Regions from separate parts of the Paenarthrobacter sp. NPDC089988 genome, predicted to be linked through region 2. Evidence: riboswitches for the same ligand, from Rfam matches in the RefSeq annotation. Region 2 holds a riboswitch; each other region holds the start of a gene.
What was found. A riboswitch is a leader RNA that binds a small molecule or an ion and turns the genes downstream of it on or off. The one in region 2 is predicted to bind cyclic di-AMP.

Region 1: another riboswitch for cyclic di-AMP. It lies ahead of ACIPV6_RS07695 (hypothetical protein); the one in region 2 lies ahead of ACIPV6_RS14000 (M23 family metallopeptidase).
Region 3: another riboswitch for cyclic di-AMP. It lies ahead of ACIPV6_RS06625 (NlpC/P60 family protein); the one in region 2 lies ahead of ACIPV6_RS14000 (M23 family metallopeptidase).

The regions. Positions count from the first base shown of each region.
Region 1 covers NZ_JBIVGD010000004.1:160,343-164,531, reverse strand. The annotation lists gene ACIPV6_RS07700 (AEC family transporter) at 1-644, shown strand, start outside; gene ACIPV6_RS07695 (hypothetical protein) at 839-2,368, opposite strand; cyclic di-AMP (ydaO/yuaA leader) riboswitch at 2,372-2,521, opposite strand; gene ACIPV6_RS07690 (hypothetical protein) at 2,651-2,884, opposite strand; gene ACIPV6_RS07685 (ATP-dependent DNA ligase) at 2,932-3,993, shown strand; gene ACIPV6_RS07680 (DUF6480 family protein) at 4,069-4,189, opposite strand, start outside.
Region 2 covers NZ_JBIVGD010000011.1:37,310-41,498, reverse strand. The annotation lists gene ACIPV6_RS14010 (NlpC/P60 family protein) at 1-410, opposite strand, end outside; gene ACIPV6_RS14005 (C40 family peptidase) at 507-1,202, opposite strand; cyclic di-AMP (ydaO/yuaA leader) riboswitch at 1,258-1,416, opposite strand; gene ACIPV6_RS14000 (M23 family metallopeptidase) at 1,563-2,393, opposite strand; cyclic di-AMP (ydaO/yuaA leader) riboswitch at 2,398-2,638, opposite strand; gene ACIPV6_RS13995 (metal-dependent transcriptional regulator) at 2,869-3,564, opposite strand; gene serC (phosphoserine transaminase) at 3,864-4,189, shown strand, end outside.
Region 3 covers NZ_JBIVGD010000003.1:263,349-267,537, forward strand. The annotation lists gene ACIPV6_RS06620 (FAD-binding protein) at 1-576, shown strand, start outside; gene ACIPV6_RS06625 (NlpC/P60 family protein) at 777-1,556, opposite strand; cyclic di-AMP (ydaO/yuaA leader) riboswitch at 1,560-1,751, opposite strand; gene ACIPV6_RS06630 (copper resistance protein CopC) at 1,902-2,534, opposite strand; gene ACIPV6_RS06635 (NCS2 family permease) at 2,648-4,090, shown strand.

The DNA.
Region 1 (4,189 bases), on a different contig from region 2:
AAACGGCGGTCGGTGCCATGGCCAGCAGCTACGCCAATGCAAATAACATAGGCATCCCGGTTTCCCTCTATGCCGTAGGGACGGCCCAGCACGTCGCCCCGGTCCTCCTGGTGCAACTGCTGGTCCTGGCGCCCTTCTATGTGACCATCCTTGGCCTGGCGGGTGGCGAAAAGATCCACTGGAAGCGCGTCATCCTCCAACCCCTGGGCAACCCCATGATCATTGCATCCGGTCTTGGCGTTGCAATGGCCCTGACCGGTTGGCGCGCGCCGGAGTTGGTGCAGAAGCCCGTGGACATGCTGGCGGGGGCTGCCGTGCCCATGGTTCTTTTGGCCTTCGGCATGTCCTTGGCAGGGAAGGCGCCGCTGCAGCAGGGGGACGGGAGGGTGGAGACCTTGGTGGCCACGCTTCTCAAAGTGGCAGGCATGCCCGTGGTGGCGTGGGTTCTGGCGCGGTTTGTTTTTGGATTGGACGGCAACCACTTGCTGGCAAGCGTCATTATGGCCGCCCTGCCTACTGGGCAGAACGTGTTCCTCTTTGCTTCTCCCTATGGCCGCGGCACGGTTGTGGCCCGGGATGTGATTCTGTGCACCACCGTGCTCTGCGTTGCGGCGCTTCTGGTCGTCGCCTGGTTATTGGGGTGACTTGGCGGCGGCAATGCGAATGAGGCAGCCACCCGCGCGGGTGACTGCCTCATTTTCTTGCTCTGGATCCTACGACCGCCGCAAGCGCTGGCAACTCCAGCGGCCCATCCGGCGGCGGAAGGACGCCGTCCGGCTGCTGCTGCAGTACCGGCCGTGCCAGCCGATGTGCGTGGTTGTCCGAGGCATGCGCGTGCTCATTTCAGCGCCTCCTTGGCAAGGTCCAGCAAGCCGTCCACACTCAGGGTGGGCTCACTGGTCGTCGGGGCGCTGCTTGCTTTTGGGTCGTTGCTGGGCCTCGGCTTGGACGTCTGGGTGGGTGTAGGCGTCGGCGTCGGTGTGACTGTGGGTGTCGGAGTAGTGGTGGGGGTCGGCGTCGGTGCCGTGATGGTGTCCGACGGCGGCGCTGCAGGCTGGCTCGGGACCGGGGAAGTTACTCCGGGCACCGGGGCAACGGCCGAAGGAGTCGTGGACGGGACCCACTTGGGTGCTGCCAGCGAAACCTGCGGAGCAGCTGCCGACGACGCCGGTGCGGCAGCAGGTGCCTCGGCTGCGGGTGGTGCCGCGTCGGCTGAGGGCTGGCCCGCGTCGGTCGTGGCTGCGGACGTAGACGAAGCCGTGGTGTACGACGGCGTCGGGCCGGGGGATGCGGTGCCCGTTGCCCGCCCGTCGGCGTCCTTGGAAGAGCCGCTGGCTTGCTGCGATTGGTTGTCCTGGCCGAACAGCGGGAGATCCAAGGCCTGACTGACCGTACCCACCGTCAGGACCAAGCCCAGCGCTCCAGCCACGACGGCCATGCGCTGGCCCATCGTTTTCACGGAAGCGGCCTTGGTCAGGACCGAGTGCGGTTCCCGGGTGAAGGACGACGCCCCAAACGAACCGAAGGCCGATTTGCTTGCGGTGGTCGACTTGCCAGTGGCGGCCGACGTGGCCGGGCTCGCTGACGTGGCCGTACCGGGAAAAGTGGCGGCCCTGCGCGGCTGTGAACCGTCAGCTGCCTTGGCCGCTCTGGCCTGCTGGCTTGCCAAGCCCGCGGAGGCCGTTGCGGCAGCGGCAATCTGTGCAGGCGTCTTCGGCTGGGCACTGGACTCAGGATGGGCTTCGGATGCGCCGATCGCCGGGGCGGCGACTGTCGGAATGAATGCGGTGGCTGGTTCAGGCTCGGACGGCTTCATCACCGGAATAGCGGCCGTCGCGGGAGCGGCTTCGGCTTCGGAGGTGGGCCCGGCGGGCTGTACCACCGGAATAGCCGCCGTCGCGGGAGCAGCTTCGGCTTCAGAAGCGGGCTCGGCGGGCTGTACCACCGGGATGGCGGCCGTCGCCGGAGCGGCCTCTGCCTCAGAAGCAGGCTCGGCTGGCTGCACCACGGGGATCGCGGACGTCGGCGGCCCGGGCGTCGTCGACGCAATCCGAGGGGCATCGTCCGCCGTCGTGCTGGGCACGTGGTCTGAGGCAGGAGCAGCAACATCGTCCGAAGCCGAAGCTTCCGGCGCGATGACAGCCTGGGCGGCTGCCTCGCGCTCGGCCGCGCGGCGCTCCGCGCGCGTCATGGGCGCAGGAGCGGTGGGCGCAGGAGCGGTGGGATTGGCAGCAGCGGCGGATGCCGCCGTCGTGCTTTCAACGCTGGTGGGGGACTGTCCGCTGGGTTGGGCCCGACGGCGTCCGGTTGGCTTGGTGCGCTCGGTGGCCTCCTGGGCACGGCGCGGCTGATCCATGGTTGGGGACATGGGTGATTGCCTCTCAACGCCTGCGAGGTTAGCTGTCGGGTTCGGACGAGGCCGTCCGGCCGCACGTGGCGGCTTCACCCCAAGGGCCTGCGGAATGCAGGCCCGGGAACTCTGGGTCCCCCGTCTCTGCCGCGGATCTGGCGGATTCCGGGATGCGGCAGAGCTCGGCGTCAGCCCGGAAGCGGCCCAGCGGAGATCGGGGTCGCCCTTCGACCGTACAGGAGCAGGGAAGTAAAGTCACATTAATGTAACGGACGGAACGTCCAAGGATTCGAGGTGACCTTATCGCCTACCCTTCGGTGCTGGCGCCCTAGCCGGCAATTCATGCTGGACCTTTTGTACCTGGTGCGCAAGGTGGGTTTCGGGGCGGTAGATCTCGTCCACGATGCCGAGGACGCCCGCCAAGGCTGCGCGTTTCACCGGACGCTTACTGCTCCGGCGCCGGGTCCAGATCCAAAGGAGCGCCACGAGGGCGGGACCGCAGAGTACGGCAGCCAGCACGGCCAACAAATCCATGGGTCAACACTAGCTTTGGGCATGTACTGGCCGGTAGACATGATCCTATGGACCTGCCTGTGATGCCGCCCGTTTCGCCCATGCTCGCCAAGTCCGTGCCCGACATCCCGGATGTGGGGCACTACGAACCTAAATGGGACGGCTTCCGGACCATCGTGTTCAAGGACGGAGACGAGATCGTCCTCGGCAGCCGCAACGAGAAGCCCATGACCCGCTACTTCCCCGAACTCGTGGACGCGCTCCAAAAGAACCTCCCGGAGAAATGCGTAGTCGACGGTGAGATCATCCTCATTTCCGGCAACCGTTTGGACTTCGAGGGGCTCCAGCAGCGAATCCACCCGGCCGACAGCCGCGTCCGGATGCTCGCAGAGAAGACACCGTCCTCGCTGGTGGCGTTCGACCTGCTCGCCCTGGGGGATGAGGACCTGACAGGACGGCCCTTCGCCGAACGCAGGGCTGCGCTGGAGAAGGCGCTCGCCGACGCCGAACCGCCCGTGTACATCACGCCTGCGGTCACCGACCTTGACCGCGCCAAGGAATGGTTCGTGCAACTGGAGGGAGCCGGGCTCGACGGCGTGCTGTCCAAGCCGCTGGACGGCACCTATCAGCCGAACAAGCGGGTGATGTTCAAGACGAAGCATGAACGGACGGCTGACTGCGTGGTGGCAGGATTCCGTTGGCACAAAACAGCCAAGGTTGTGGGGTCCATGTTGCTGGGGCTCTATGACGACTCAGGCCACCTGCACCATGTGGGTGTCGTGGCGTCGTTCCCCATGGCCAAGCGGGAAGCCTTGGTAGCCGAGTTGGAGCCATACCAGGTGGAATTCGCCGAGCATCCGTGGGGTGAATGGGCCAACCAGGAGTCCGCCGGGGGATCCAGGATGCCCGGTGGCCAAAGCCGGTGGAGTGCCGGGAAGGACTTTTCCTTTGTGCCGTTGCGCCCGGAACTCGTGATCGAGGTGGCATACGACTACATGGAGGGCGATCGCTTCAGGCACACCACCCAGTTCCGTCGGTGGCGGCCGGACCGGACTCCGGACAGTTGCACCTACTCGCAGCTGGAGGAACCGGCCGACTACGATCTGGGCGAGATCCTGCGGCTGAAATAGCGCCCAATCGCCGCCAAGCCGCTATCTCGATGTTGCCCATAACGGAGCAGCGGCCTGGCGATTGATGTGGAGCGGTTACTCCTCGTGGCCTTGGTCGCCGCTCATGCTGCCTTCACCGGGAGGGGTTTCTCCCGGAGGCACTCCGCCGCCCGGCTCCAGTCCGGTGATGTTGCCGTCTTCCGGATCCGGATTCGAG
Region 2 (4,189 bases):
GCGGCCGTGGCCGGGTTGCTGACGGCCACGGTGGCGCTGGCGCCAGTAGTAGCAGTGGAGCCGGACGCGGCCTTCTTTGCGGGCTTCTCAACGACGGGAGCCGGAGCCTCCACTGTGGTGACGACCGGGCTCTCGTAGGAGATGGCCACGGTGGAATCGGCAGCGATGGTGGACTGAGTGACTGCCTGGACGTCCAGGGCCGTGGTGGCGGTGGACTCACGCTGGACGTTGGTATCGGCGGCGTTCGCAGCAACGCCACTGGTCAAGACCAGTCCTGAAGCGGCAGCGATCACAGCTGCCTGGCGGCCCACGCCACCGGCGTTGTCGCTGACAGCCTTCGCGATCACGGCAAGGGAGCTGGTCTTGGGGGCCTCAGCTCGGTGCCGTGCAACCTTGTGTGCACTGGTCATTTTGATCTCTTTTCGTTTCCGCACGCGGTTGGGGCACGTGCGGTTTGTGGGCAAGCCAGCACTTGGGGGGCATGCTGGCGTACCCCGAACGGGGTTTTAGCGGAGGGTGAAGAATGAAGACGTGCCGGTGGAAGCCACCGAGTGAAGCAAGGTGCCCTGGCTCGGGTTGAGGGCGCTGATCATCATGCCGTTGCCGACGTAGATGCCAACGTGTGCGCCGCCGTTCTGCATGACCAGGTCACCCGGCTGCGGAGTGCTGGTGGCCTTCATGGCAGTCCAGGCGTTGACGCGGGGAATGCTGATGCCGGCCTGGGCGTAGACCCACTGGGTGAAGCCGGAGCAGTCCCAGCCGTTGGGGGTGGTGCCGCCCCAAACGTAAGGGTGGCCGATGCCCGTGTAGGCGATTGCGGCGAGGCCGGAAGCTGCGGCACTGGAGGCCGTTTCCTTGGCGTTTGAAGACTGTGCGGTGAGGGCGCCTGCGGCCTGGCCACCAGTGGTCTGGTTACCAGCGGTCTGCGAGCGCTGGGTGGTCTGCGAAGCGCGCTGGATCTTCGGGGCTTCCCTGGTGGCCACAACGGGGCTCTCGAAGGAAACGGTGGCCGTGGGCTCAGCAGTGACAACCTCGGTGGTGAGGAGTTGCTGCGTGCTCGTCTCGGCCTTGGAAACATCGGTGTCCGCTGCCTGGGCCGGAAGGCCGACGCTGAGGACGAGGCCGGAGGCCGCCGCGAGAACTGCGGCCTGGCGGCCAACGGTTCCGGCATTCGCTGAAACAGCCTTCGAAAGAGTGTTCAACGGGTGAACCGTCTCGGCGCGGTGGCGCGCAGAAGTAGTGCGTGATGACACGTAGGTAGCCTCTCCCAATGCCTGCGAGGTGAGCTGTCGGATTCGGATGGGAGTCATCCGGCCACGCGCTTCGGGAAGCTTTGTGACTTAACCCCAAGGCCTTCTCTCGAAGACCAAAAGTGGTTCCCCCGCCCCTGCCAGACGAATTATGCGAACGGACCCTGAGTGGTGGCAGAGCTAGGCAATCCACTCAAGTGCATCGGCCCCCTAAAAAGCCGATGCGCTTTAGACGGTACAACAGTTGAACACGAATGTCACATTCAGGTCACGGGGTGTGTCGCGAATGCGAGAGACGACCATCGACTTTGCTTAGAGCCAGCCCATGGGGTCCACGACTTCGCCGTTGACCTGGACCTCGAAGTGCAGGTGGCAGCCCGTGGAGGCACCTGTGGTGCCGCTCAGGGCTACGACGTCACCGCGGTTAACAGTCTGGCCAACCTTGACGTTGAACGACGACAGGTGGTTGTACGTGGTTTCAAGGCCATTGCCGTGATCCACCACGACGCGGTTGCCTCCGCCGTACTCGTGCCACCCAGCGAACGTGACCTTCCCGGCCGCTGCAGCGTGGACCTGGGTGCCGCACTGGGCAACGAAGTCCTGGCCGCGGTGGAAGTCGCCGGTGCCGCCGGTCAGAGGACTGACCCGGTATCCGAACGGAGAAGCCGTGGACAGCGTGTCCAGCGGGCTGCCAAGGGTGCCTTTGGAGGAACTGGCCTGGATGCTGCCGACGGACTGGGCGCTGAGCAACTGCTTGAGCTTGCCGTCGGGATCGGCTTTGGTAGCCACCGCCGCACGGCTGAAGTCGATTTTTGCCGATGCTTCCGCGGAAACCTCAGGCTGGCTGCCACCGGAGACGGCAAGGGCAGCTTCTGTTTGGCCCGACTCGGAGGTGGCCATAACGGGGCTTGTGGCTGGCAGACCGACAGTAAGGGCGAGGCCTGTGGCAGCCAGTGCCACTCCGGCTTTCTGCCCTACGCCACTGGCTGCGGCGAAATCGGCAACCTGGCGCAACGGGCTCTTACGGCGGCGCACCTGACGCTGGGTGTCGCGGGGCCGGATCTCCGTTACGACGCGGGCTGGCCGCAGCTCAGCAGCGGGGCCGGACGCGCGTCGGCGGCCCCTGACGTTCTGCGATGTCAAACTCTGTTCCTCTCTAGAAAGCCTGCGAAGTTAGCTGTCGGATTCGGATCAGAGAGTGCAAAGACCCGGCCCGCACGCAGCGCATACGGCACACAGGTATCCCGGAGGAAATTGCGTAAGTAGGCACTGCTGCTGCGGACTTCACCCCAAGGCTGCTTCTTCAGGCAGCCGATGGTGGTTCCCCCGCCTCTGCCAGTAGTGGATAACACCCCTGATCTGCTGGCAGAGCTCGGCTCCAGATCAGGTAACGCTTTGGTATCGGCGCTAGAAGATAACTATAGGGGATTAAGGCCTTCGGTAATAAATTCGTTATCTTCCGGAGCGCCGCTTTACGGGGTGGGCCCTTAGCATCTTTCGGCGGAAACTGCAGGTCACACCGTTGCACCCGATGATCTTAGTGAGATCAGACACTCCGGCCCGGTACCCAGAAGAGGCACCCATCCTTTTTCGGAAAGGTGCCTCGAAAGTCCTACGCTCAGCCAACCGCCACGAAGACGTGGGCTGCAACTTCGGGGGGCAATTCGAGGGCGCCCTCGATGCCGGGGACGCGGACGGAGATGTACTCCCCTACCCGTGCCAACGAGACTGCCGCACCCGGCCGGATCCCGCCTTCATCGAGTTGGGTCAGGAGTTCGGGCTCAACCTGGATGGGTTCGGCCAACCTACTCACCACAACCCGTGAATCCGTGGCATAGCCGTCCATCGCCTGGATGAGGTTGACGTCACCCTTCAAGGAGATCTGGCTGGCCCGCCCACCGAGTGCTTCCAGGCCCGGGATCGGGTTTCCATAGGGCGACTCGGTGGGGTGCTCAAGCAACTCGTAAAGCCGGCGTTCAACCCGCTCACTCATTACGTGCTCCCAGCGGCAGGCCTCGTCATGCACATAGGCCCAGTCCAGGCCGATCACATCGGCCAGGAGGCGCTCGGCCAGACGGTGCTTGCGCATCACCTCGGTGGCCCGCTTCCGGCCAACCTCGGTCAACTCCAGATGGCGGTCATTGGAAACAACCACCAGGCCATCGCGCTCCATGCGGCCGATGGTCTGGGAAACAGTGGGACCGGAATGGCGCAGGCGCTCGGCAATGCGGGCCCGAAGAGCAACGATGTTCTCTTCTTCAAGCTCCAAGATGGTACGAAGATACATCTCAGTGGTATCGATCAGATCCGTCATCCAGCTCAGCTCTCCTCGAACGCAGTTCTCGCGTAGTGTCCACCGTACCGCGTCCAGACGAGGCGGTCGGTCCCGTGGCGCCGCCCCATGACGCTTCCTCCAGCTTAGCTTATTTGGAATTACTCTGAATAATCCTCATCCGCGTTCCTGCGCACCCGGACAGCACCATTCCACGTGGCGGACTATGACAACCGCAGGTTCCTGCCCGCGCGCCGAGTCAGGCAGAATTGGGGTGTCGAAGGAGCAGTTGATGCCACCTGCCACGACCCATCTTTGACCGATACCCATTGGAGCCACCCGTGAGCGACAACAGCATCACCATTCCCGCCGACCTGCTGCCCAAGGACGGACGCTTCGGCGCAGGACCGTCAAAGGTCCGCCCGGAGCAGGTCGAAGCCCTGTCCGCCGCAGCCACCACCATCCTTGGCACGTCCCACCGCCAGGCACCGGTGAAGAACCTCGTGGGCTCGATCCGCGAAGGACTCAGCACTTTCTTCCGCGCCCCGGAGGGCTACGAAGTTGTTCTTGGCATCGGCGGCTCCACGGCGTTCTGGGATGTCGCAGCGTTCGGCCTGGTAGAGAAGAAGGCCCAGCACCTCTCCTTCGGGGAGTTCGGTTCCAAGTT
Region 3 (4,189 bases), on a different contig from region 2:
GTCCACACGGGAATGCTGCAGCGCTGCGACGCTGCCGACCCCGCGGCCATGCTGGAACGCAACCAGATCCTCCGGCACTTGCGGAACTACGCAGCCAGCCATCAGCTCGACGTGCGGAGCACCACCAAGGCGGTGCGCCTGGATTTCCTGGGAGCCAACCAGGGCCTGCAGCTTGGCGAGCGGGCCGTGCCAGGGCTCTCGGCTCCCGGCGTCAGTGGCCCCGGCCTGGCGACGGCGGGACTCGCACCCTTTGAGTCGGCACCGTTCGACTCAGCACCCTTCGACTTAGCACCCCGCCAGTGGGCCGTGCACACGGCCAGCGGCATCCTTCTGGCGGACCACATTGTGGTGACGCGCTGCGCCCAGAGCCACTTGCGCCGGATGTTGGCCGAACTGGGCATCGCGATCGGGCAGAACCTCGTGGCCGCCATGCGGGCGGTCGGGATGCACCTTGTTGGCGTCGGCGAACTTATCACACCCACGCCCAAGGAAGTGCTGCGGCAAGCGAAGGCCGTGGGACAGGCGATCTCGTCGAAGGTGGCGCTCCCGGCCGGACCGGGCATCGCGATCGCCTGAAGCTCCGGCACAGTGCCGCACCTGGAAACGGGCACCTCGGCCGCCTGACCAACCGGCATGCCCGCTGCTGCGAGCAGCCAAATGTCGCGAGCATCCACATGCCAGGGACCCCGAGTCCCCAGCAAGCCCTTAACAGCCAAAGGCCGGCACCCGGAGAGCAATCTCTCCCAGGTGCCGGCCTTGGTGTTTAAGCGTGAAGCTTAGGCGCCAGCGCGTACGTACGTGATGGGGCCGGTTGCGGTCAGCCAGCTGATCGGGTGGATGCCGGTCTGGTTGCCGTTGATGCCACCGCTGATGGCCTGGCCATTGCCGATGTAGATGGCAACGTGGCCGGACTGGACGATCATGTCGCCGGGCTGGGGATCGCTGACTACCTTGCCGTAGTTCATGAACTGCATCGGAGCGAGGTCACCCACGGGGATTCCTGCCGAGCCGAGGGCGCGCTCCACCATGGCGGTGCAGTCCTGCATGATGCCGATCTGGGCGTAAGCCGAGGCAACCATGGCTGCGTTGACGCTGCCGGCAGGTGCTGCTGCTGCAGGGGCCGCGGCGGCGGGGGCAGCCGCGGTAGCTGCAACAGTAGCCTTGGCGGTGGTGGCCGTAGTGGTTGCCTTCTTGGCCGGAGCCGCAGCCACCGGAGCCGGCTTCTCGATAACGGGAGCCGCGACGGAGGAAACCGCGGGGCGCTCGAAGTTGATGGTGGCCGTTGCAGCTGCGGTGACTACCTTGTTGGGGGTCTCCGCAACGGTTTCGGCAACCGTCGCCGGGCTGGAGTCGCGCTGGACCGGAGCCTGTGCGGGGGTCTCGGCAGCGTGGGCGGCAATGGAGCCGGTCAGGACAAGGCCGGAAGCTGCAGCAATGACGGCTGCCTGGCGGCCAGCGCCGGAAGCATTGCTGGCAACGGCCTTGGAGATGGAGATGAACGGATTGGGACGTGCGATGTCCGCCTTACGACGGCCGCGAAGAATGCGTGAAGACATGAAAAAGCCTCTCCCGATGCCTGCGAGGTTAGCTGTCGGATTCGGATGGGAGTCACCCGGTCACTATCCCCCGCTGTTCAGCGGAAGCCTCGTGACTTCACCCCAAGGCGCGCTCGATGGCGGCCTAAAATGGGTTCCCCGTCTCTGCCGTAGGTTTGTCTGCGAACGGATTCCGGACTGCGGCAGAGCTAGGCAATCAGGCCGGAAGTGCCCCAAAGATGGATCGGGCACAGGTACTACCGTAACGGATGATCACCCCAAAGTCACATTTGAGTAACGAGGAGTTCGCTTTGCGCGTGTCGCGGTAACCCTTTCGAGATTTTCGCAGGTATGTAGAAAACCGCGTCATTCCGCGGAATTATCGCCCTCAGCCTCGTTGGACGCGGCCAACTTCCTGCGGGCTGTAACGGCCAGGAAAACCACCAGGCCGACGGCCACCACGGCGAGGCCCACAATGCTCCAAGGGAAGGGCTGGGAAGCGGCCGGAGCCGACTCGCCGGAGCCGGTCCCCGGAGCGGCCGTTCCCGCGCTCGGAATCACCGCTCCCGAGGCCGAAGCGGACGGTGAGGCGCCCGCGGAGCCGCTCGCCGCCGTCGTGCTTCCCGCGGTGGCCGTGAACTTGAAGGTGCCCTCAATGGGGTGCGAATCGGAGCTGACGACGCGCCACACCACGGTGTACTCACCGGCCGGCGCTCCCGGACGCAACTTTTGGACTGCTTGGTTGTCGATGATTTCGACGGCCCCGTCTGCCCAGTTTTCGCCGCCCGCGGTGACCGTCATGCCGGAGCCGATCGCCAGCGGACGGTTGTTGAAAGTGATGGAGACCGACGCCGGCACGGCCGCCACGGTGGCTCCGTTGGCCGGAGTGGTGGACTCGGCCACGTCGTGCGCGGACGCGGGGGCGGCACCGAAAAGTACCGCCGAGGCGAAGGCAAGGGCGGCAACGACGGCGGCCAGAAGCGGGCGGATGGTACGCATGGGGCGGTTTCTCCTAATGTTGGCTTCCTTACAGACTAGGCGAATCGTCCGGGCGCCCCGTAGCCGCGGGCATAGGATTTGAGAGCACACTCACCCGATCCCCGGAGACCTTCATGCTTAAACAAGGTTCTGCCATAGACCGCTACTTCAAGATTTCCGAACGTGGTTCCACGTACTCACGGGAAATCCGTGGCGGGTTCGCGACCTTCTTTGCCATGAGCTACATCGTGGTCCTGAACCCCCTGATCCTCTCCGGAGCCGACTCCAGCGGAGCGTCACTCGGCTTCACCGCCGTCGCTGCCACCACCGCGTTCGTTGCGGGCATCCTCACCATCCTCATGGGAGCCTGGGCCAAGCACCCGTTCGCCGTGGCCACGGGCCTGGGCGTCAATGCCTTCGTTGCCGTCACCGTCGCTTCGCATCCGGGGCTGACGTGGCCGGACATGATGGGACTGGTGGTCCTGTCCGGCCTGACCATGCTGATCTTGGTCCTCACGGGGTTCCGGACCGCCGTATTCAAGGCCGTGCCGGAAGCACTGAAGACCGCGATCGTCGTGGGCATCGGCCTGTTCATTGCCCTGATCGGACTCGTCAACGCCGGGTTCGTCCGGCGCATCCCCGACGCCGCCGGAACCACGGTTCCCCTGGGACTTGGCGTGGACGGCAAGCTCATGGGCTGGCCCACGCTGGTTTTCGCTGTCGGCCTGATCCTGACCATCGCCTTGGTGGTCCGCAAGGTGCGCGGCGCGATCCTGATCGGCATCGTCGTATCCACCGCGCTGGCAGCGATCCTGGAATTCACACTGCACATCGGCCCGAGCTTCGACGGCAAGAACGTCAACCCCCGCGGCTGGTCCCTCGTGGCGCCGACGCTCTCCGAGTGGGGCGCGCCGGACCTGTCCTTGATCGGCAAGGCGAACCCTTTCGGCGCCTTTGAACATCTTGGCTTCATCGCCGCAGCGCTGCTGGCCTTCGTGATCCTGCTCAGCATCTTCTTCGACGCCATGGGCACCATGGTGGGCCTGGCCAACGAGGCCGGAACCGTGGACGAGCACGGCAACATCCCCAACGTGGACCGTGTGCTCCAGGTGGACGCCCTTGGCGCGATTGTTGGTGGCGGCGCGTCCGTCTCCTCCAACCAGATCTTCGTGGAGTCCGGTGCCGGCATCGGCGAAGGTGCGCGGACCGGGCTGGCGTCCATCGTGACCGGCCTGCTGTTCCTGGTGGCCATGTTCTTCACGCCGCTCATCAACCTGGTTCCGTTCGAAGCCGTTGCCCCCGCACTGGTGGTGGTGGGCTTCATGATGGTGTCCCAGGTGGGCAAGATCGACTGGCAGGACTGGGGCGTGGGCATCCCGGCGTTCCTGACCATCGCCCTCATGCCGTTCACCTACTCGATCGCCAACGGCCTCGGGGCAGGCTTTATCTCGTACGTCCTGATCCGCACCTTCCAAGGCCGCGCCCGTGAAGTGCACCCCCTGATGTGGGTTGTTGCAGCGGCGTTCCTGCTGTTCTTCGGCATCGGAACGGTGGAGGAACTGCTGGGCGTCAAGTAAGTCGCTGCGCCGAGTTGGCATTTGATGACAGTCCGAGGCTCCCGCATTGTCATCAAATGCCAACTCGCGGTTTTTTGAGGGGACGGATGTCCGGTATTT